Regions from separate parts of the Kurthia sp. 11kri321 genome, predicted to be linked through region 1. Evidence: riboswitches for the same ligand, from Rfam matches in the RefSeq annotation. Region 1 holds a riboswitch; each other region holds the start of a gene.
What was found. Region 1 has a riboswitch for lysine ahead of ASO14_RS04640 (aspartate kinase). Riboswitches for the same ligand answer to the same signal wherever they lie in the genome.
Positions count from the first base shown of each region.

Region 2: linked by a shared signal. The riboswitch ahead of ASO14_RS13475 (amino acid permease) and the one ahead of ASO14_RS04640 (aspartate kinase) in region 1 are both predicted to bind lysine.
Region 3: linked by a shared signal. The riboswitch ahead of ASO14_RS14715 (transporter substrate-binding domain-containing protein) and the one ahead of ASO14_RS04640 (aspartate kinase) in region 1 are both predicted to bind lysine.

Region 1 covers NZ_CP013217.1:900,672-907,611, reverse strand. The annotation lists gene sdhB (succinate dehydrogenase iron-sulfur subunit) at 1-220, opposite strand, end outside; gene sdhA (succinate dehydrogenase flavoprotein subunit) at 223-1,974, opposite strand; gene ASO14_RS04650 (succinate dehydrogenase cytochrome b558 subunit) at 2,038-2,649, opposite strand; gene ASO14_RS04645 (YslB family protein) at 2,924-3,355, shown strand; gene ASO14_RS04640 (aspartate kinase) at 3,411-4,646, opposite strand; lysine riboswitch at 4,752-4,927, opposite strand; gene uvrC (excinuclease ABC subunit UvrC) at 4,982-6,757, opposite strand; gene trxA (thioredoxin) at 6,827-6,940, opposite strand, start outside.
Region 2 covers NZ_CP013217.1:2,698,738-2,705,677, reverse strand. The annotation lists gene ASO14_RS13500 (MDR family MFS transporter) at 1-191, shown strand, start outside; gene ASO14_RS13495 (C39 family peptidase) at 404-961, shown strand; gene ASO14_RS13490 (hypothetical protein) at 976-2,082, shown strand; partial or broken gene ASO14_RS14880 (IS3 family transposase) at 2,279-3,307, opposite strand; gene ASO14_RS13480 (CynX/NimT family MFS transporter) at 3,435-4,646, opposite strand; lysine riboswitch at 4,832-5,012, shown strand; gene ASO14_RS13475 (amino acid permease) at 5,148-6,629, shown strand.
Region 3 covers NZ_CP013217.1:2,942,923-2,949,862, forward strand. The annotation lists gene ASO14_RS14700 (methyl-accepting chemotaxis protein) at 1-86, opposite strand, end outside; gene guaC (GMP reductase) at 368-1,351, opposite strand; gene ASO14_RS14710 (hypothetical protein) at 1,694-3,133, shown strand; lysine riboswitch at 3,262-3,448, shown strand; gene ASO14_RS14715 (transporter substrate-binding domain-containing protein) at 3,569-4,420, shown strand; gene ASO14_RS14720 (amino acid ABC transporter permease) at 4,486-5,274, shown strand; gene ASO14_RS14725 (amino acid ABC transporter ATP-binding protein) at 5,289-6,026, shown strand; gene ASO14_RS14730 (CAP domain-containing protein) at 6,315-6,935, shown strand.

The sequences.
Region 1 (6,940 bases):
TTGAGCAAGCGCCACATACTTCTTCTAGACAGTTCATGTCCCATGTTACTGGTGTTGTTTTCTTACCATCAGCAGTTACAGGGTTTTCACGAATCGCCATTAATACCGAAATTACGTTCATATTTGGACGGTATGGTACTTTGAATTTCTCCCAATATGGTTGAGAATCAGCGCTGTCTTGACGTTGTACTTCAACATCTAACATTTTTTGTTCTGCCATGATTAGTGAGCACCTCCAGTATAGTCACGTTTACGTGGTTTAATCATTGAACAATCTACTTCTTCATAGGTGATGATTGGATCGAATGAAGGTGTGAATTGAGCAATTGTTGTTTTTAAGAAGTTTTCATCGTCACGTTCTGGGAAGTCTGGTTTGTAGTGTGCACCACGAGACTCATCACGTAATAATGCTCCTTTAGCCATAACACGCGCAAGAGCAAGCATGTTTTTCAATTGGCGAGTGAATTGAGCACCTTGGTTAGACCATTTGTTTGTATCATTGATGTTAATGTTGTTCCAACGTTGTTGTAACTCCTCTAACTTCACTAATGTTTTTTCTAAACGGTCGTTATGACGTACAACTGTTACGTTTTCAGTCATTAATTCACCAAGTTCTTTGTGTAATAGGTAAGCATTTTCTGTACCGTTAAGGTTTAGAATTTCTTCCCATTTCTCTTCTTGTTCTTTTACTGCTGCAGCGTAAAGCTCTTCTGGAAGATCTTCAACGTGCTTATCTAGGCTCTTAATATATTCAGTTGCTTTTGGACCTGCTACTGAACCACCGTAGATTGCAGAAAGTAAAGAGTTTGCACCTAGACGGTTACCACCGTGTTGAGAGTAATCACACTCACCAGCAGCGAAACATCCAGGAATTGTTGTTTGTTGATCGTAGTCTACCCATAGACCGCCCATTGAATAGTGAACAGCTGGGAAGATTTTCATTGGTACTTTATGTGGATCGTCACCAACGAATTTTTGATAGATCTCGATGATACCACCAAGTTTAATATCTAACTCGTGTGGATCTTTGTGAGATAAATCTAGGTATACAACGTTTTCACCGTTGACACCAAGTTTTTGGTTGATACATACGTCGAAGATTTCACGAGTTGCAACGTCACGAGGAACTAAGTTACCGTACGCTGGATATTTTTCTTCTAGGAAGTACCAAGGTTTACCGTCTTTGTATGTCCAAATACGGCCACCTTCACCACGTGCTGATTCTGACATTAAACGTAGTTTATCATCGCCAGGGATTGCAGTTGGGTGGATTTGGATAAATTCACCGTTTGCATATTTAGCGCCTTGTTGATAAACGATTGATGCAGCAGAACCTGTGTTGATCATTGAGTTTGTTGATTTACCAAAGATAATACCAGGGCCACCTGTAGCCATGATTACAGCATCAGAACGGAATGCTCTGATTTCATGTGTAGTTAAATCTTGTGCTGTAATACCTTTACATACGCCATTCTCATCTAATACTAAACCTAGGAATTCCCAGCCTTCGTATTTCTTAACTAGACCTTCAACTTCCCATTTACGAACTTGTTCATCTAGTGCGTAAAGAAGTTGTTGACCTGTAGTCGCGCCTGCGAATGCAGTACGGTGATGTAGTGTACCACCGAAACGACGGAAATCAAGAAGACCTTCTGGTGTACGGTTAAACATAACGCCCATACGGTCAAATAGATGGATGATACCAGGTGCAGCATCACACATTGCCTTTACTGGTGGTTGGTTTGCTAAGAAGTCTCCACCGTAAACAGTATCGTCAAAGTGAATCCATGGAGAATCCCCTTCACCTTTAGTGTTTACAGCGCCATTAATTCCACCTTGCGCACATACAGAGTGTGAGCGTTTAACAGGAACTAATGAGAATAACTCAACTTCAGTGCCTAGCTCAGCAGCTTTCATAGAAGCCATTAAACCTGCTAGACCTCCACCAACTACTATTAATTTACTTTTCGCCATTTTCCTCTCACTCCTCGTTCAATTAGTAGTCAAGCGCTTTCATACTTTCATCATAAGAGTTAATTATGCGAAAGCTAAGATCGCCATTACGCCAACTACTGATAACAGTACAAAGAAAATCATTGTAATGTAAGTTGTAACTTTTTGTGATTTTGGAGATTGAATAAGTCCCCAGCTTACTAAGAATGACCAAATACCGTTTGATAAATGGAACGTAGCTGCAATGATACCAACAATGTAGAAAATAAGCATTCCTGGATTTGATACAACGTCAGCCATTAAGTTGTAATCAATTTCGGCACCATTGATTGTTTTTTGTAAACGTGTTTGGAAGATGTGCCAAGCGATGAAAATCACAAGGAAAATACCTGTTACACGTTGTAACATGAAGAACCAGTTACGAGTTGTTCCGAAACGGTTCAAGTTTGGTTTCGCAGTGAACGCAATGTATACACCATAGAATGCATGGAACATTAATGGGATATAGATTACTACCCACTCAACGATTGGTAAGAATGGAAGACTTTCCATTGTAGCTGAAGCTTTGTTGAATGCTGCTTCACCGTTTGTAGCTGAATAGTTGATTAACAAGTGGACCGTCACGAATAGACCTACAGGAATTAGACCTAGTAGAGAATGTAGACGACGCCAGTAAAACTCTCGATCTTTCGACAAGACTGTTACCCCCCTTAATACTTAAAGTAAATCCAAGTCAAAAACTTCACGACTAATTTGTCTGACATTCTTTGACTGTTTACTTTATCATGGTACAATATTATGACAAGTTCATTGTACTCCCACTCCCAATGAACGTCAAGGTTACCAACGTTTTTCAGCAGTATCAATTACTCCGAAAAAATAGTATCAAAGTCGATTTTTCGCTATTTGAAAGCGTTTTTTTCTAAAAAGGACAAAAATTCGACAAAAAATATGAAAGAAGGATTTACACATGTCTACAATGGAAATGAAAAATGTTACAGCTTTTGGTTACGAAATTATTCGCGACCATATTCTCTCAACAATTGTTGGTAAAAATGAGGCGGATATCCTCTACTGGTGCGGTAAAGAAACTGCACGTAAGTTCCCACTACTTGAAATTGAGGAATTACCTGCCTTTTTCGCTGAGGCGTCATGGGGTGTTCTCGAGCAAACGAAATTAGGTAAGTCTGAAGCTATCTATGTCTTAACAGGCGATGCAGATATTTTAAAATTTGAACAACGCTGTTTCCGAATTGAATCTGGTTTCATCGCTGAACAAATTCAAAAACATAATGGCTTCTTAACAGAATGTTATGAAGAAGTAGATGTAAAAAAAGGTCGCGTAACATTCCAAGTGAAATGGGATTTAAAAGATCCAATTCATCAAGAAGAAGTAAAATAATGCGTACATACAAAAAGCCCCTTCAAATTCGCAAGGGACTTTTTGTTTTATCCATTTAATTTTCTATTGCCACTGCTGCTTTTGATAATTCAAACTGTTCATGTAAGGCATTCGCCGCTTTAAACATCTCTTCTTGTGGTACAACGACGGATACTTTGATTTCAGATGTGCTGACCATCTTCACCGGAATGCCTAATCTAAATAAGCAATCAAACATCGTCGCTGCAACACCTGGATTGGATGCCATACCTGAACCGACAATCGATACTTTTGCAAGTTCTAGTTCATGATCAATATAATCATAACCTAATGTATTTTTATATTCCTTTAACACATTTAATGTTTCTTCTAATTGTTCTTTTTTCACTGAAAATGATACCGTTGGTGATGCGTTTGGAATGATGGATTGTACAATGATATCCACATTGATATGGTGCTTCGCTAATGTTGTGAAGATGTTCGCTAATGACCCCATATATGCTTCGCTAAAATAAACTGTTAAACGAACGATTTCTCCTTCGAATGCTACTCCTCGTACAACTAAATCTTTTTCCATTTGAACTTCCTCCTTTAAAACGGTTCCTTCTACTTGTTCATAACTTGAACGAACAGACATGGGCATTTGATAATTTTTCGCTAATTCAACAGAGCGTGGATGTAAAACACCTGCTCCTAAATGTGCTAATTCGAGCATTTCATCATAACTTAATTCTGCTAATTTACGTGCATTTGGTACGAAGCGTGGATCACTTGTATAAACCCCATCAACATCGGTATAAATATCACAGCGTTCTGCTTGAATCGCAGCTGCAATCGCGACAGCTGTTGTATCTGAGCCACCTCGACCAAGTGTCGTAATATTACCTTCATGATCAATCCCTTGAAAACCTGCTACAACGGCTACTTTCCCTTCATTTAAACAGGTCGTGATTTTCTCACAATCAATCTGTTCAATGCGTGCATTACTCGCAACATCATCGGTCATCATACCTGCCTGCCACCCTGTAAAAGACTGCGCAGGTACATCTAATTGGTGAAGCGCCATCGTCAGTAAAGCTGTTGTAACTTGTTCACCTGTAGATAGTAGTACATCCATCTCACGTTTTGATGGATGTGTCGATACATGGTTCGCCATCTCGACTAAATGATCTGTCGTTTTTCCCATCGCTGAAACGACAACAACCACTTTATTCCCCACTTCCACTTCTTGTAAAACTCTTTTCGCTACATTTTGAATACGTTCCGGTGTTGCCACCGATGTGCCACCAAATTTCATAACATAAGTTCCCATACGTTCTCCCCCTACATATTGTAATGTGGGTTCTCTCAATAAAAAAAGCAGCCAAACATCGAAATGTTGGGCTGCTTATGCATGTCTATTCAAAAATGAACATTCATGTGAGATAGCCCTCCAGAGTGTACACTCTGACAATTCTGCATTTATTCAATACAGAACCAGCAATGAAGTCGTAGTTCCTTCATCACTTCGGCAGTTTCCCCTTTCACCTTCTTTCACTGAGTTACTACACTCTCAAAAAGGCTACTCTTGACACCTGCTCCTCTATCATCACTTTTTCAGTGATTTTTAATTAACGTTACTTTATCACAATATTTGGCAAAAGACAATTATTTTTTCAGAAAATGCGCAATTACGGCACTAGCCAGATTTTTCGGTAATCCAGCAGCAATTAATTCTTCTTCTGTTGCCTCTTTAATTTTTTTCATCGAACCAAAGTGTTTTAACATTTGCTGTTTCCGCTTTGGCCCAACACCTGGAATGTCATCAAGTTGCGAAGTGAGTGCATTCTTCTCACGTAATTGACGGTGAAAATTAATCGCAAATCGATGCACTTCATCTTGAATACGTTGCAGCAAATAGAACCCTTCACTCGTTCTTTTCAGTGGAATAACTTGTGGCGGATTACCATAAAGTAACTGGGCTGTCTTATGCTTATCATCTTTTGCAAGACCTGCAATCGGAATATCAAGGCCTAGTTCATCTTCAAGTACTTCACGCGCGACTTCCATCTGTCCTTTCCCACCATCTGTTACAAGTAGATCTGGAAGTGGTAGTCCTTCTTTTACAACACGTTGATAACGTCTTCTTAATACTTCACGCATCGCACCGTAATCATCATGCGCAGAAGCTGTTTGAATTTTAAATTTACGATAGTCTTTTTTACGCGGGCGACCATCTTCAAATACGACCATCGCAGATACCGTATCCGAACCGAAAATATGTGAGTTATCAAATGCTTCAATGCGAAGTGGTGTTTGAATATTCATCGCATCACCTAATTCTTCACATGCACCAATTGTTCGCTCTTCTTGGCGCTGTAGCATATTAAATTTCTCATCAATTTTCACATGCGCATTTTGTGTTGCTAAATCGAGCATTTCTTTTTTATAGCCGCGATGTGGCGCATGTACTTTAATGTCTAAAGCCTGTTGCAACATCTCTGCGTCCACTTCTTTTGGTATGATAATTTCAGACGGTTTTAAATGGTTCGCTTCTTCATAAAAACGCGCAATAAAAGTTGTAAATTCGTCTAGTGGTTCACCATATGAAGGGAATAATGATACATCGCGCTCAATCAACTTCCCTTGACGAATAAAGAATACTTGAACACACATCCATCCTTTATCCACTGCAAAACCAAAAATATCACGATTCGTAAAGTCCGTCGTCTTCGTAATTTTTTGTTTCGCCATAATTTGGTCGATATTCGCAATTTGATCGCGTAACTCTTTTGCTCGTTCAAAATCGAGTGCTTCAGATGCTTTATACATCTTTTCCTCTAGTTCCGTCTTTACATGCTCATGTCCGCCATTTAAAAAGTCTGTAATCTCTTGAATCATCTCTTTATATGCATCTTTTGGTACATCTTTTACACAAGGGGCTAAACATTGTCCCATATGATAATATAGACAGACACGATTAGGCATGACATCACATTTTCGCAGTGGATAGATACGGTCTAATAACTTTTTCGTTTCTGCTGCTGCATAAGCATTCGGGTAGGGTCCAAAATATTTTGCACGGTCTTTCTTAACTTTTCGCACCATTAACAAACGTGGATGCGGTTCATTTGTTATTTTCAAATAAGGATACGTTTTATCATCTTTTAACATGATATTATATTTTGGATCATGTAATTTAATTAAGTTCAATTCAAGTAAAAAAGCCTCTAAATCAGAAGATGTTACAATGTAGTCGAAATCGACAATCTCTGAAACAAGGCGTGCTGTTTTCTCATTATGCGAGCCTGTAAAGTAAGAGCGCACACGATTTTTCAGTACTTTCGCTTTACCGACATAGATGACTGTTCCTTGACGATCCTTCATTAAATAGCAACCTGGTTGGTCAGGGAGAACAGCTAATTTTTGTTTGATTTCGTTCATTTCATCACCTTCAAAAAAAGAGACTGTACCTGTTATGCAGGACAGCCTCTATTCAAGTTTAATTCACGATTACATGTGTTTAGCTAGTAAATCTGCTAAAGCTTCTTTCGGGTGGAAGCCAACTGTTTTATCTACTGGTTTACCATCTTTGAAAACAAGTAGTGTTGGGATTGACATGATGCC
Region 2 (6,940 bases), 1.2 Mb from region 1:
TTGCGCCAGAGGACCGGAAAGCGACGTATCTCGGTGCGTCACAGCTTAAAAATCTCGGTAGTTTTATGGGGCCTGTTCTTGGAGGGTGGTTATTAATTCAATTCCAAGTGGGGGTATTTCATATTATTGCGGTGATTACGCTGTGTAGTATTCCATTTTTTTATTGGACGTTTGCTAAAAAAGAAGCATAAATATAAAAAGGCTAGGAGCTATGTATATTTCATACATAAATCCTAGCTTTTTTTATTGTTTGTAGAAGGGAGGAGGAACTTATCACAGCGAAAAAAATCGTTTTAAAATTTTATCACGCGCAAACACGATTTATCGTAAATGTGAGTGCTGCGACCGCGTTCGCGATCTCTACTTTAAGATGTGCGTGTATGATGCGGAGCATGGAAAGTTTTTGGTTGGCACGATTTACCTTTGCAAAAATTGTGGTGTTGCTGCTGGAATATCCGCTTTAAGTTTTCATAAAACAAAAATAAATTCAAAAGAGAAGTTGCCTACTCAGGAACACTTCGGTAATACAATTGGTACCTTACCAAATAAAGGCGGAACATCTTCTACTTATCTTACATCAGGACTAAATAAATATAAAACTGCTTTAAAATTTAAAGATACTCCTTACATCATGGGAAATGTATCACAATTTTCAAAACCTGAAGATAAAATTGCATCACGTATAACATCTACATTAAGTAGTAACTCTACTGCACCGATATTATTGACTAGAACTTACAAATTAAATAAAAAATATACTAAAAACTATAGACATTATGTTACTGTAAGTGGATATAAGACTAAAGATAAAAAAGTACGTTTAATAGATCCTAATCATCATACAGAATTTACTGGAGGCAAAGCTTATTGGACAGATTTAGGTAGCAAAACTAAAAATGGTGTTACAAAGTCTGTGTATAATGCCGATGTTGAAGGCAATAATGCCGTAATGATTTGGTAATTGGAGTGGACTAATTGAAGAAAAAAATATTATTTCTAAGTATTATTGTATTACTAATTATTATTGTTATCTTTTTAACAATACTTTCAAAAGAAGAAAAAAATAAAACAAAACATATAACAAAAAACCCTACAAATTATTTAACTATACAAGATGAAGAAAAAAACAAAACAATCAAATTACCTTATACAGAACCAACAAGCTATGTTACAACAGAAGAATTTATTTACGCTACTGTAGATGATCCAAATTCAGATTCTATTTCTAATCAAGTTATTCAAATAAACCGAGAAAACGGAAAGTACAAAACAATCTTTCACTCGAAATATCCAGTTGCAGCTACACAAGGTCTAAAAGCTGATAAAGAATGGATTATTTGGGTAGATGGTGATGACTTTGGAGAAAACAATACATTATATGCCTTTAACGAATTAACACAACAAACAATTTCATTTGGCTCTACAGATGATAAAATCAGTAAAGAATTCCCTGAAATCTCAGGAAAATATGTTACGTGGACAGAACATATTAAAGATACTGAAAAAACTTCAATGATTTTATATGATTTAGAACAACAAAAAGAAATAAAAGTTCAAAATATCAAAAATTATGAGTGGTTAAATTCAGACTATTTCATTAAAAATGACAACATGGTATATGTTGAAAAAGAATCAAAAACAGCTGTCCTTAAAACATATGATATTAAGAAAAATAAACTGAAATCATATCCTATTCCAACAACAGCAGCCGGATGGCCAACTCTAGTTAATCAGAATTTTATTGCCTATGTAGAATATCTAGATGACGAAGATTTAGATTTAAATAAATTAATGATTTATGATTTAAAAAATAAAAAAAATATCAATGCTTTTCCAAATAAAAATAAAGTAAATATAGGTTATCTAAAATATTATGATGAAAATGCATTTATAACATTGGAAAATAATAAATTCTATATTTTCACACTAGACAATAATCAATTTAAGAAACAAATTTTAGAATCTAAATACAATGTAAATCCAGAAAAAGAAGATATAACATATTCAAATAATGAATTTTTCATTTTACAGCATGAAGTTGATTCTGAGCAGTATAAATTAATAATTGATAGTGGTTTATAAATAATTTAAAATGAAAAAACTAGAAATGGTGTTTAATATCATCATTTCTAGTTTTTTTCGTTTTTAGATAAATAATTAATTTAATAATAGAACATTAAAAAAATAACATAAATTGAAGCAATAGATTAAAATACGAAAGAAAAGCTGTAATACAAAGGCACTGACTGCCTTTTTTGAGACAGTAAGAAAACACCTTCTAAACAGCCAGTTGACGATATTGCACCGGCGACTGGTTGTTTAGTTTCGTTTGAATACGGATATTGTTATAATAATTTATATACTTTTCGACGATTCGAATCACACATGCATTCGTTGTGCTGTGGATTACGTTGAGATAGAATGTTTCGGACTTTAGTGAGTAGTGAAACGTTTCGAGTGGGGAATTATCAGCTGGCGTGCCTTTACGGGACATGCTCATGGTAATTCCTTTTTCTTTTACTTGTTTTTGATATTCGTAAGATGTATAGACCGACCTTTGAACGCTATGAAGAATCGCCTCACTTAAGATTCCTTCTACTTGATTCAGTGTGTCCAATACGAATAGTGTATCCTGTGTCGTTCCAATTGTGTACGCAATAATTTCGCCGTTGTATAAGTCCATAATACTTGAAAGATATAACATCGATTGACCAAAAGGCAAGTAAGTAATATCTGTTACGAGCTTTTGAAGTGGCTAAGTAGCGTGGAAATTCCTCTCTAAATGATTAGGTGCTATACTCGTTGGTTGCCCATTTCGCTTGCGTTTCTTTACTTTTACACGACATGACCAATTATATTTTTGCATGATTTTTTGAACCGTTTTCTCCAACGATAATATGTGGCTCTTGCTACACCCATTAATTCACAGATTCTTCGTACAGAAATTTGACTTCTAAGTGTCTCTAATAATTCTACAAATGCTTGTCCAACCACTTCCTTTCCACTTCCTTTCCACTTCCTTGTACTTTTTTAGCACTTGCACTTTCTGTTTTAGATAACGATTTTCAGTCTGTAAACGGGATTCCTCTGAATCAAACTCCGGCCCTTTTCCGAATGAATATTGTTTCCCCACCGGCTGATGAAGTCGATGTATTTCGCCGGTTTTATACCACTTCATCCATGTTTTTAATTGACTAACATTTTTAATATTCAATTCGTCCATTATTTGCTTTGCAGGAATGCCTAACCACTTCATTTCAATTGCTTTCATTTTCACTTCCGCTGGATAGCTTACTCTTGTCTCCATAGAAAAAACACCTCAACGTTGATTTACTAGGTTTAATACCGTTTTTCAACGAAAGGTGTTTTTATTTGTCTCATTAATTTAGGTCAGTTCCATGTATATTTCATACATAAATCCTAGCTTTTTTTAGTTAGTCATTTGTCACGTAACGATCTTTCGCTGCAATGAAGCTTGCAGTTAAAGAGATTGCGACAACGAAAATATACATAATATTTGCTGCATCGTAACTGTGGTAAACATCGTGAATGAAACCATAGAGTACAGGCCCAACAGCGGCGATTAGATAACCAAGTGATTGGGCGAAACCAGATAAGTCTGCTGCTTCGAATGAGTCGCGTGAACGAAGTGAGAAGAACATCATACACATACTAAATGAAGCACCGCCTGCAGCACCTAATAGAATCATCCAGATAACAGAATAATCTGTCCAGCCCATAATTAATCCAGCAAATCCAACGATGTAAAAGACTGCAAACATTGCAACAACAGGACGCTGGTCTTTTAGACGGCCTGCTAAAATCGGTGTAATGAATGTCATTGGAATTTGAGATACTTGCATAATGGAGAACATTAATCCAGCTTGAGCAGCTGTCATACCTTGTTCTTTAAACATCTCTGGGACCCATGCTGCAGTTGTATAGAAAATCATCGATTGGAAACCCATCGAAATCATAATGACCCATGCGAGCGGATAGCGCCACATTTGTTTCTTTTCTTTTTGAGCAGTAGTCGGTGCAATTTCTTCTTTAGAGATATTTCGTGTTTGCGGAAGCCAGATGAAAACAGCGGCAATCGCTAAAATAATCCACACACCTAAAGAACCTTGCCAACCGAATGACAATGTTGATAATGGATAACTTACACCAGCTGCAATACTGGCTGATGAGTTCATTGCGACTGTATAGATTGCTGTAAGTAAACCTACTTGGAATGGAAATTTAAGTTTGATTAGACTAGGTAATAGTACATTGCCAAATGCAATTCCGATTCCGATTAAGGTAGTACCGATAAATAATAACGATGTCACGCCACTTGAACGAAGTGCCATACCCACGACTAAGATAATCATAGATAAGAATAGAGAGCGTTCAACCGTAATTCTACGCGATATTTTCGGTACGATTGGTGACACGATAGCAAATGCAAGTAGAGGAATGGTTGTAATAAAGCCAGCTACTACATTTGAAATATGTAATGAGTTTCGAATATCCTCGATTACAGGACCAACAGATGTTAGGGGAGAACGAAGGGTTAATGCAATGAAGACAATTCCAAGTACAAGAAGCCATGTTGTTGAGGTCCATTTAAGTTTTTTTGAAGCAACATTTTCTGTAGGCGACATAACTTTCCTCCTATATATAATATTTGATTTATCGTAACATTATGCCCCTACCTATTCAATAACAAATTCGTTTCACGAAAGTCTTAATTGTATAATAGTTGAGAGTTTTTATGTCTTGAATTCGTCTGTAGAATATATTAAGATAATAGTAGAAATAATATAAATATTGCAATGCCTCATCCGTTCGATGAGGTAGAGGTCGCAAAAAATAAAAGTAATATAGTCGAGATGTAAAAGCATTGGTGACATTATATGAAAGGATTTTTTGCCGAAGTGGTGGATTGCTTTTACAATCAACTGCTGGGGCTGTCGCTTAATAGGTGCAGAACTGTCACATCTGTGAGGGTGTGTTGAGCTATCTTTTTCAAGGTTGATGAGTGTCATTGTGTGATTACAACCATCCAAGATTGCTTGAGATGGTATTTTTATTTTCCAGGAAATAATCACTTACGAACACCTCAACTAACATATTCCCTGCAATAAAAGGAAAGAGGAAATGAAATGAGTCGTACAAAAGCAAGTCAAGAAGCGCCTACAACTCTAAAAAGAGGACTAAAAAGTCGTCACATTATGATGATTTCACTCGGCGGTACGATTGGGACAGGTTTACTACTTGCAAGTGGTAACTCAATCGCACAGGCTGGACCAGGTGGAGCGCTATTAGCATATGGTTTAATCGGTATTATGGTATTTTTCTTAATGACAAGTTTAGGAGAGATGGCTGCGTATATGCCTGTTTCAGGTTCGTTTAGTACGTATGCAACAAAGTTTATCGATCCAGCACTTGGATTTGCATTAGGATGGAACTATTGGTATAACTGGGCAATTACAATCGCAGCTGAAATTGCAGCTGTTTCAATCGTTATGAAATATTGGTTCCCTGATACAGCTTCATGGATTTGGAGTGTATCATTCTTAGCTATTATTTTCTTGTTAAACTACTTATCGGTGAAAAGTTTTGGTGAAAGTGAGTATTGGTTCGCATTCATTAAAGTAGCGACAATTGTCATCTTCTTAATCGTTAGTATTTTAATGATTTTTGGTATCTTAGGAGGTAAAGCACCTGTTGGTTTTACGAATTTCTTTGCAGGTGATGGTCCATTCCACGGTGGATTCTTTGCGACACTCGGTATTTTCTTAGCAGCAGGATTCTCATTCCAAGGAACAGAGTTAATCGGTATTACAGCTGGTGAAACAAAAGATCCAGGCAAATCGATTCCAAAAGCAGTGAAGCAAATCTTTTGGCGTATTTTATTATTCTATATCTTAGCCATTTTAGCGATTGGCTTATTAATTCCTTATACAGATAGTCGTCTAATCAATGATGGAGAGACGGTTACGACAAGTCCGTTTACGCTTGTATTTGAAAATGCAGGTATTGCTTTTGCAGCTTCGATTATGAATGCAGTTGTTTTAACAGCGATTTTATCTGCTGGTAACTCTGGTTTATATGCTTCATCACGTATGCTTTGGGATTTAGCGATGGAAGGTAAAGCACCAAAAATCTTTAAAAAGTTAAATCGTCGCGGTGTACCATTTGCAGCTTTAATCGCAACGGTCATTGTCGCAAGTTTATCATTCTTAACATCTATTTTCGGTGAACAAGTATATATTTGGTTATTAAGTGCTTCGGGTATGTGTGGTTTTATCGCATGGTTAGGTATTGCAGCCAGTCACTACCGTTTCCGAAAAGCACTGATTGCGCAAGGGAAGAACTTAGATGAAGTATTACCATATAAATCGAGATTTTTCCCATTTGGTCCATTATTCGCATTCATCCTGTGTGCATTAGTTGTCTTCGGACAAAGTTATTTTGCATTTGAAGATGGGCAATTTAGTTGGTATGAACTACTTGTTTCTTATATTGGTTTACCGATTTTCTTCTTACTGTGGTTCGGTTATAAAATCAAAAACAAAACGAAAATGGTTAAATTAACAGAGGCAGATGTGGAACCGACTAAAAATCTTTATACAGAAGAATAGCAAAAAGCACTCGGGATTTCCGAGTGCTTTTTTATGTAGAAATAATGAATTTTGAATTATTTCCTAAAAAGAAAATCATGAATAATAGAGAAAATTATGCAAAAAATATAAACAACATTAAAATGTTATTTAAATTTATTTATTTCCTTTTTCATCCATTTTAATGGTTAATCACGAACGAAAAATTAAATAACTAATATAAATGTTCATAATAAGGCTCTATTTTCTTATTTTCAGCTTAAATATGCTCGATTCGTGTCAGAATATTTTTAATTTAAGAAATCTAGTTGTAAAAAGTATTTCCCGTGATA
Region 3 (6,940 bases), 920 kb from region 1:
ACAGTACTGATAATCATGCTAGGAATGATTAAGATTGCCAAAAACGAAATAATTAGTTTGGTGCGCAAGCGCATATTTTTCAACATTTTCTAATAACCTTCTTTCATAAAATACATATACATTAGTATCGGAACAAAATATGTATTATAAACAAAAATGATGAATTCAAGTCATAATAAAAGAAAATTAACATTTTATAGTGTTTTTTAGTAAAAAAACTAATATTTTGTATAGGTTAATTAATGATTAGGAGTATGATAAATATACTAAAATAAAAATAATGGAATTAAAGGTATTAAATGTAATTTTGGTGTAAAAAAACAGCTTACAAAATAATGTAAGCTGTTTTATATATTGGTTGATACGATTAGTAAACTTTGTCACCGTTGAAAATTGAGTTTTTAACGATTACATAATCAACTGTACGGATAGCATCTAGTTTTGTGCCGCCAGCGTAAGAAATTGATGATTGAAGATCTTGTTGCATCTCAACTAATGTATCTTTTAAAGCACCTTTGTGCTCCACATACATTTTCTTACCTTCAACATTCTTCTTTTCACCTTTTTGGAATTCAGAAGCTGAGCCGAAGTATTCTTTTACTTTTTTACCATCGACTTCAACTGTTTTACCAGGTGACTCTTCATGACCTGCGAATAATGAACCAATCATAACCATTGAAGCACCAAAACGAATTGATTTTGCGATATCGCCATGTGTACGAATACCACCATCTGCGATAATTGGTTTCGTTGCAGCTTTTGAGCACCAACGTAAAGCAGCTAATTGCCAGCCACCTGTACCAAAGCCTGTTTTGATTTTTGTAATACATACTTTACCTGGTCCGATTCCTACTTTTGTAGCGTCAGCGCCAGCATTTTCAAGTTCACGAACTGCTTCAGGTGTACCAACATTACCCGCGATTACGAATGCGTTTGGTAGTAGACCTTTGATGTGTTGGATCATGTTGATGACTGCATTTGAATGACCATGTGCAATATCAATTGTAATGAATTCAGGTGTTAAACCTAAAGCAGCTAATTCTTCTACGAATGTATATTCTTCTGGTTTTACACCTACGCTAATTGATGCGATTAAACCTTTTGATTGCATGTCTTTAATAAAGCCAATACGTTTTTCAGGGTTGAAGCGGTGCATAATGTAGAAGTAACCATCTTCTGCTAATTTTGTAGCAATTGTTTCATCAATGATTGTTTGCATATTTGCAGGAACAACCGGTAATTTAAATTTATGTCCACCAAGCTCGATTGTTGTATCACACTCCGAGCGGCTATTTACGATACACTTTGCTGGTACTAATTGAATGTCTTCATAATCAAATACGTTATCCATTGTTTAAAATACACTCCTAAAGGCGAATATTATTTTTGTTGGGACTATAAATGTTCGTCCTTTGGTAATTTACCTCATTTTCAAAGTCATGTCAAAGGTTTTGTGTATAAATATTTAGAAAATTTTTTGATGTTCACACAAATTGAACAATTTAAGACTTGTAAATGCTTTCATTTTAAGTTATAAAAACGAATAAAATACGTGGAAGTATGAAACTATCAAGACGAAGTGATAACAATATGATAAAATTAGAATTTAAAGAGTAGTAAAATATATACAGTTATTGATTGCTTTATTCATAGATTGAAATACGGAAAGAGCAAGTGAGAAAGGAAGTTAGTCATGCGACAATTAGAAATAGAATTACGTGAACTTTTAATTGGTGCACCACCGATTAAAATTATGACAGAAGAAGAGATGGAAGAATTCGGAGAGATTGTAGATGCACATCGCGAAATCTCTTATGGACAAGTTGAAGTGTCAGATGAAGGGAAAATTACATCATTAATTATTGATTTAGAAGCCATTTTAGAAAATAATGATGTATCTTTAGATGAATATGAAGAACTATCAGCTGAAGATTTAAAAGAGATTGCTCAAGATTTTGTAGATGAATATGGTCAAAAGAATTTACAGTTAACTTCTTTTTCTGAGTGGGGCGATCAAACTTTTTTATTAACTTTTGAGGCAATGGATGTGCAGTATCAAATCCCACTACCTGATTCAGGTGCAACAATTGAGATGAATAAACAAGGTTTTGTATTATCCGCAACATTCAATCAATCTTATTATCAATTAACACATCCGAAACTTACAGTCGATGCAGATGTGGCATTGATGATTTATAAAAATAGAATGTTAGTTGAATTAGCTGCTTTCCAACAAGAAGATGAAATTCGATTAATGTACTATCCTAAAAATTTAAATGAAGTAGTTGGCGCAAACGGAGATATTATTTCATTAAATCAATTTTTAGAGAACGGTCCTGTTGAATTAGAAAAAGTTCCACCTGTTATGGAAATGTATGATGAAGCAATTTTGTTAGGTATTACACCGGATATGAATAAAGTTGAAGAAGAAAATACAGTTACATATGAACAATCTGACCAACATTATGTTAAATTCGATATGTCTGATGAACATCAATTGATTATTGATTCTACTCTGCCATTCAAAGAAGGGGACGAATACACACTAGATGAACTTCGTAAACGTGCAATTGCCTTTTTAGAATCCAAAGTAGGAAATGTGTCTGAACATTATTTATTAGAAGATGCATTTGTTGAAGAAGATTTAGAAGATGATGAAGATGATGAGTTAACAGAAGAGGAAATTGAGATGTTAAAAGCTCTATCAGCAGAAGATGGTGAGGATGAAGAGGAAGATGACGAAGATGATTCTTATGCTTTCGAACCATTTGTGACTTTTACATTCCACCGTTACATTAATGGCATTCCACTAAGTGAATATACAGCAAATATTGATATGGGTATTTATTCAGGTCGTGTAACAGATGCAGTGATTCCAATGTTAAAAGAAGAGCATATTGAGAATATGTCAATGGAACCAACAATTACATTAGAAGAAGCAAATGAAATTTATAAAGACTCCATTAAGATGGAATTAGCACGTGTTCCATATGAAGATGAAGAATTTACAAAATATGAATTATGCTATGTTGTAAAAGAAAAAGAAGTGGGACAACGCATTGAGAGAATTGATGCAGAGAATGGAAATATTTTTTATTATGATCAATTAGATGATATTGAATACGAAGAATAAATACATAAATTTTTATTTTAAAATAAAAAATTTATATTTTTCTTTTTTTCAGTATATTGACATAAAATAGTCTATAAAGTAGACTATTGTTAATTATAACAAACGAATATGACCTCACATTGACACAATTGTGAGGTAGAGGCGCGATATTTATTAGTAAGTAGCGGAGTACGAGAATACAAAGATGCTACTTAGAAGGAGATGTCGCCGAAGTGTATGGTGGGTTCTCAACATCATATGCTGGGTCTGCAATTAATAGTTGCAGGACTGTCTTACTTTTTTTACCCGAATAAAGTAAGTTGAGCTATCTCAATTGGGCAATGATGAGGATTTTTAGAAGGACTATACCAAAAGGTCTGGAGAAGTATCTCATCCACCTTTTGTTATAGTCCTTTTCGTTTTCACAATGGGAACATATTTAAAGGAGAGGTACAAATGAAAAAATCATGGGGAATATTTACAGCACTATTACTTGTGCTTGTAGTTGCACTAGCAGGATGTGGCTCAGGAGATTCGGAAAAATCGGAATCTTCAGGCGATAAAGAGAAAGAAAAGTTCACAGTCGGTATGGAAGCAGGCTATGCACCATTCAACTGGACACAAAAAGATGACGCGAACGGCGCTGTAAAAATCGAAGGTAATGCAGAGTATGCGGGCGGTTATGATGTACAAATTGCTAAAAAAATCGCAGATAGTTTAGACCGTGAATTAGTAATTGTAAAAACAGAGTGGGATGGTTTAATTCCAGCACTTATTTCAGGGAAAATTGACGCAGTAATTGCAGGTATGTCACCAACAGAAGAACGTAAAAAAACAATTGATTTCTCAGATATTTATTACACTTCAAATCTTGTAATGGTCGTGAAAAAAGGCGGTAAATACGACAATGCTACATCAATTCAAGATTTCAAAGGTGCTAAAGTAACAGGTCAGTTAAATACGTCACACTATACAGTAATTGATCAAATTGATGGTGTTCAAAAACAACCAGCTTCAGATAATTTCTCAGCAATGCGTGTAGCACTCGAATCAGGAAAAATTGATGCATATGTGTCAGAACGTCCAGAAGGTTTATCTGCTTCAGCAGCAAACGACAAATTTAAAATGATTGAGTTCAAAGACGGTTCAGGTTTCAAAGCTGATAAAGCAGAATTCTCAATCGCAGTTGGTGTGAAAAAAGGTAGTGAGTTAGCAGAGCAAGTGAATAAAGCATTAGCAGGTATTTCAGAAGAAGAGCGTCAAAAGATTATGGAAACAGAGATTAAAAACCAACCAGCAGCAAAATAGAACGTACGTGGCTACCGACTGTCTTGTTTAGTCGGTAGTTTGTGTTTTTATAGGGGGAGAACGAAATGAGTCTAGAATGGCTATTTGAAATTGCTAAAGATAATTGGCAAATGTTTTTACGTGGCGCAGGAATGACGATGTTTATTGCCACCGTCAGTACCATTCTGGGGGCAGTCATCGGATTATTAATTGGGGTAATTGATACGATTCCGAAAACAAAATCAGCATTTAAAATGACCGTGTTAAAAATTATTCGTGTCATCTTACGAATCTATGTAGAATTCTTCCGTGGCACACCGATGATGGTACAAGCGATGGTTGTATTCTACGGATTCCCATTGATTATGCAGTCAATTAAAGAATCAATCGGAACTGATTTTGGTGTGACAGGTGATATGAATCGTACAGTTGCGGCAGTATTAGTTGTATCGCTGAATACAGGGGCTTACATGGCAGAAATCGTACGTGGTGGTATTGTCAGTGTGGATAAAGGACAATTCGAAGCAGCACAAGCAATTGGTATGAATCACTGGAAAACGATGATTCATGTTGTATTACCACAAGTTTTACGCAATATTTTACCAGCTACAGGTAACCAATTCGTTATGAATATTAAAGATACATCTGTATTAAATGTAATCGGTGTAACCGAGTTATACTTCGTCACAAAGTCAATTGCAGGTGCGAACTTTAGATACTTTGAATCGTTCTTCGTAGCATGTTTAATCTATCTAGTCTTAACGATTGTTGTGACACAGATTCTACGATTCTTTGAACGTAAATTAGGTGGCACAGCCAACTATCAAATGTTAGATATTCCGCAGCCTAGAAGAGCTGAAGGACCAATGAAGTAGGGAGGGAATTTACATTGAGTACAGTCATCGATATTAAAAATTTAAGTAAATCCTTCGGGTCACATGAAGTCTTGAAGGACATTAACTTTTCAGTTGAAAAAGGAGAAGTTGTGACCGTTATTGGTTCTTCAGGTTCAGGTAAATCTACTTTATTACGTTGTTTAAATTTACTTGAAACACCAGATGGTGGTGAAGTGAATTATGAAGGTCAAAATGTATTAACACATATGGAAGATGTGAATGAGTACCGAACAAAGTTAGGAATGGTGTTCCAACAGTTTAATTTATTTAATAACTGCAATGTTTTACAAAACTGCACATTGGGACAAATTAAAGTATTAAAACGCTCAAAACAACAAGCAGAAGAAATTGCGAAAGAATATCTAGATATCGTGGGGATGGGCAGATATATTAACGCAAGACCAGCTCAATTATCGGGTGGTCAAAAACAGCGCGTGGCGATTGCGAGAGCTTTATCTATGAAGCCGACTGCATTATTATTTGATGAACCAACTTCAGCACTTGATCCAGAGATGGTCGGTGAAGTATTAAAAGTCATGAAAAAATTAGCAGAAGCAGGTTCAACAATGATTATCGTAACGCATGAAATGGAATTTGCGCGTGAAGTATCGGATCGTATTGTTTTCATGGATCAAGGTGTGATTGTTGAAGATGGAACACCAGATGAAGTATTTAATCATCCAAAACATGAACGAACAAAAGCTTTTTTACAACGTACGTTTAAAAACTAAGGGTAGTATTTTATTATAATTAAGAAAGAATTGTGCTAAATCAGCATGATTCTTTTTTTATTTTAAAATTGTAAAACCTTGCTCTATCAAGGATATCATCACTTTTTATACAAAATACTTTCATAAAAGACATAAATTGTTGTTTAGGAAATGGCAAATTAGTCAAAAATATTAACACATCCTAAAACAACTTAGAAAGTGGTGAGTGCGATTTTAGTAAATAAAAAATATGTTCGATTGTATATTAGTTTATTACTACTATGTTTTCTTATGATTCCTTCTCTCTCTATGGAAGGTAATCCACAAGCAAAAAAAGAACAACTGCTTATTTATGTGAATCAGGCAACGACCATGTATAAAAGTAAAGGAAAAGGAAAATATAAATCGAAATTATCGCCAAGTATTTATAAGCAATATAGTAAGTCTGGTAGCTGGGTTAAGGTGAAAAATAGTAAGGCACAAAAATATGTATGGATTAAAAATGTAAAAAGCCTTTCAAAACTACCTACTAAGACGAATGCAACAATGGAAAAAGAAATTGTGACATTAGTGAATAAAGAACGTAAAAAACGTGGAATTTCCTCTCTAAAAGTAGATACATCATTAAAAGAATACACACATTTTAGAAGTAATGATATGGCAATGGTAAATTATTTTGGTCATAGCAGTCCAAAATATGGACGCTGGGCAAACTTTCTTTATACAGGGGAATATAAATTTTCATTTGCAGGTGAGAATCTAGCAGCGGGGTACATGACTGCGAAAGATTTTGTACAAGGATGGATGGATTCACCAAGTCATAAAGCAAATATGTTAAATCCTCGATTTAAAAAGATTAGCGTAACAGTAGTAAAAGGTACAAAAAATAGTGACTACCCTACCTATGCTACACAATGGTTCGCTAAATAAGATGA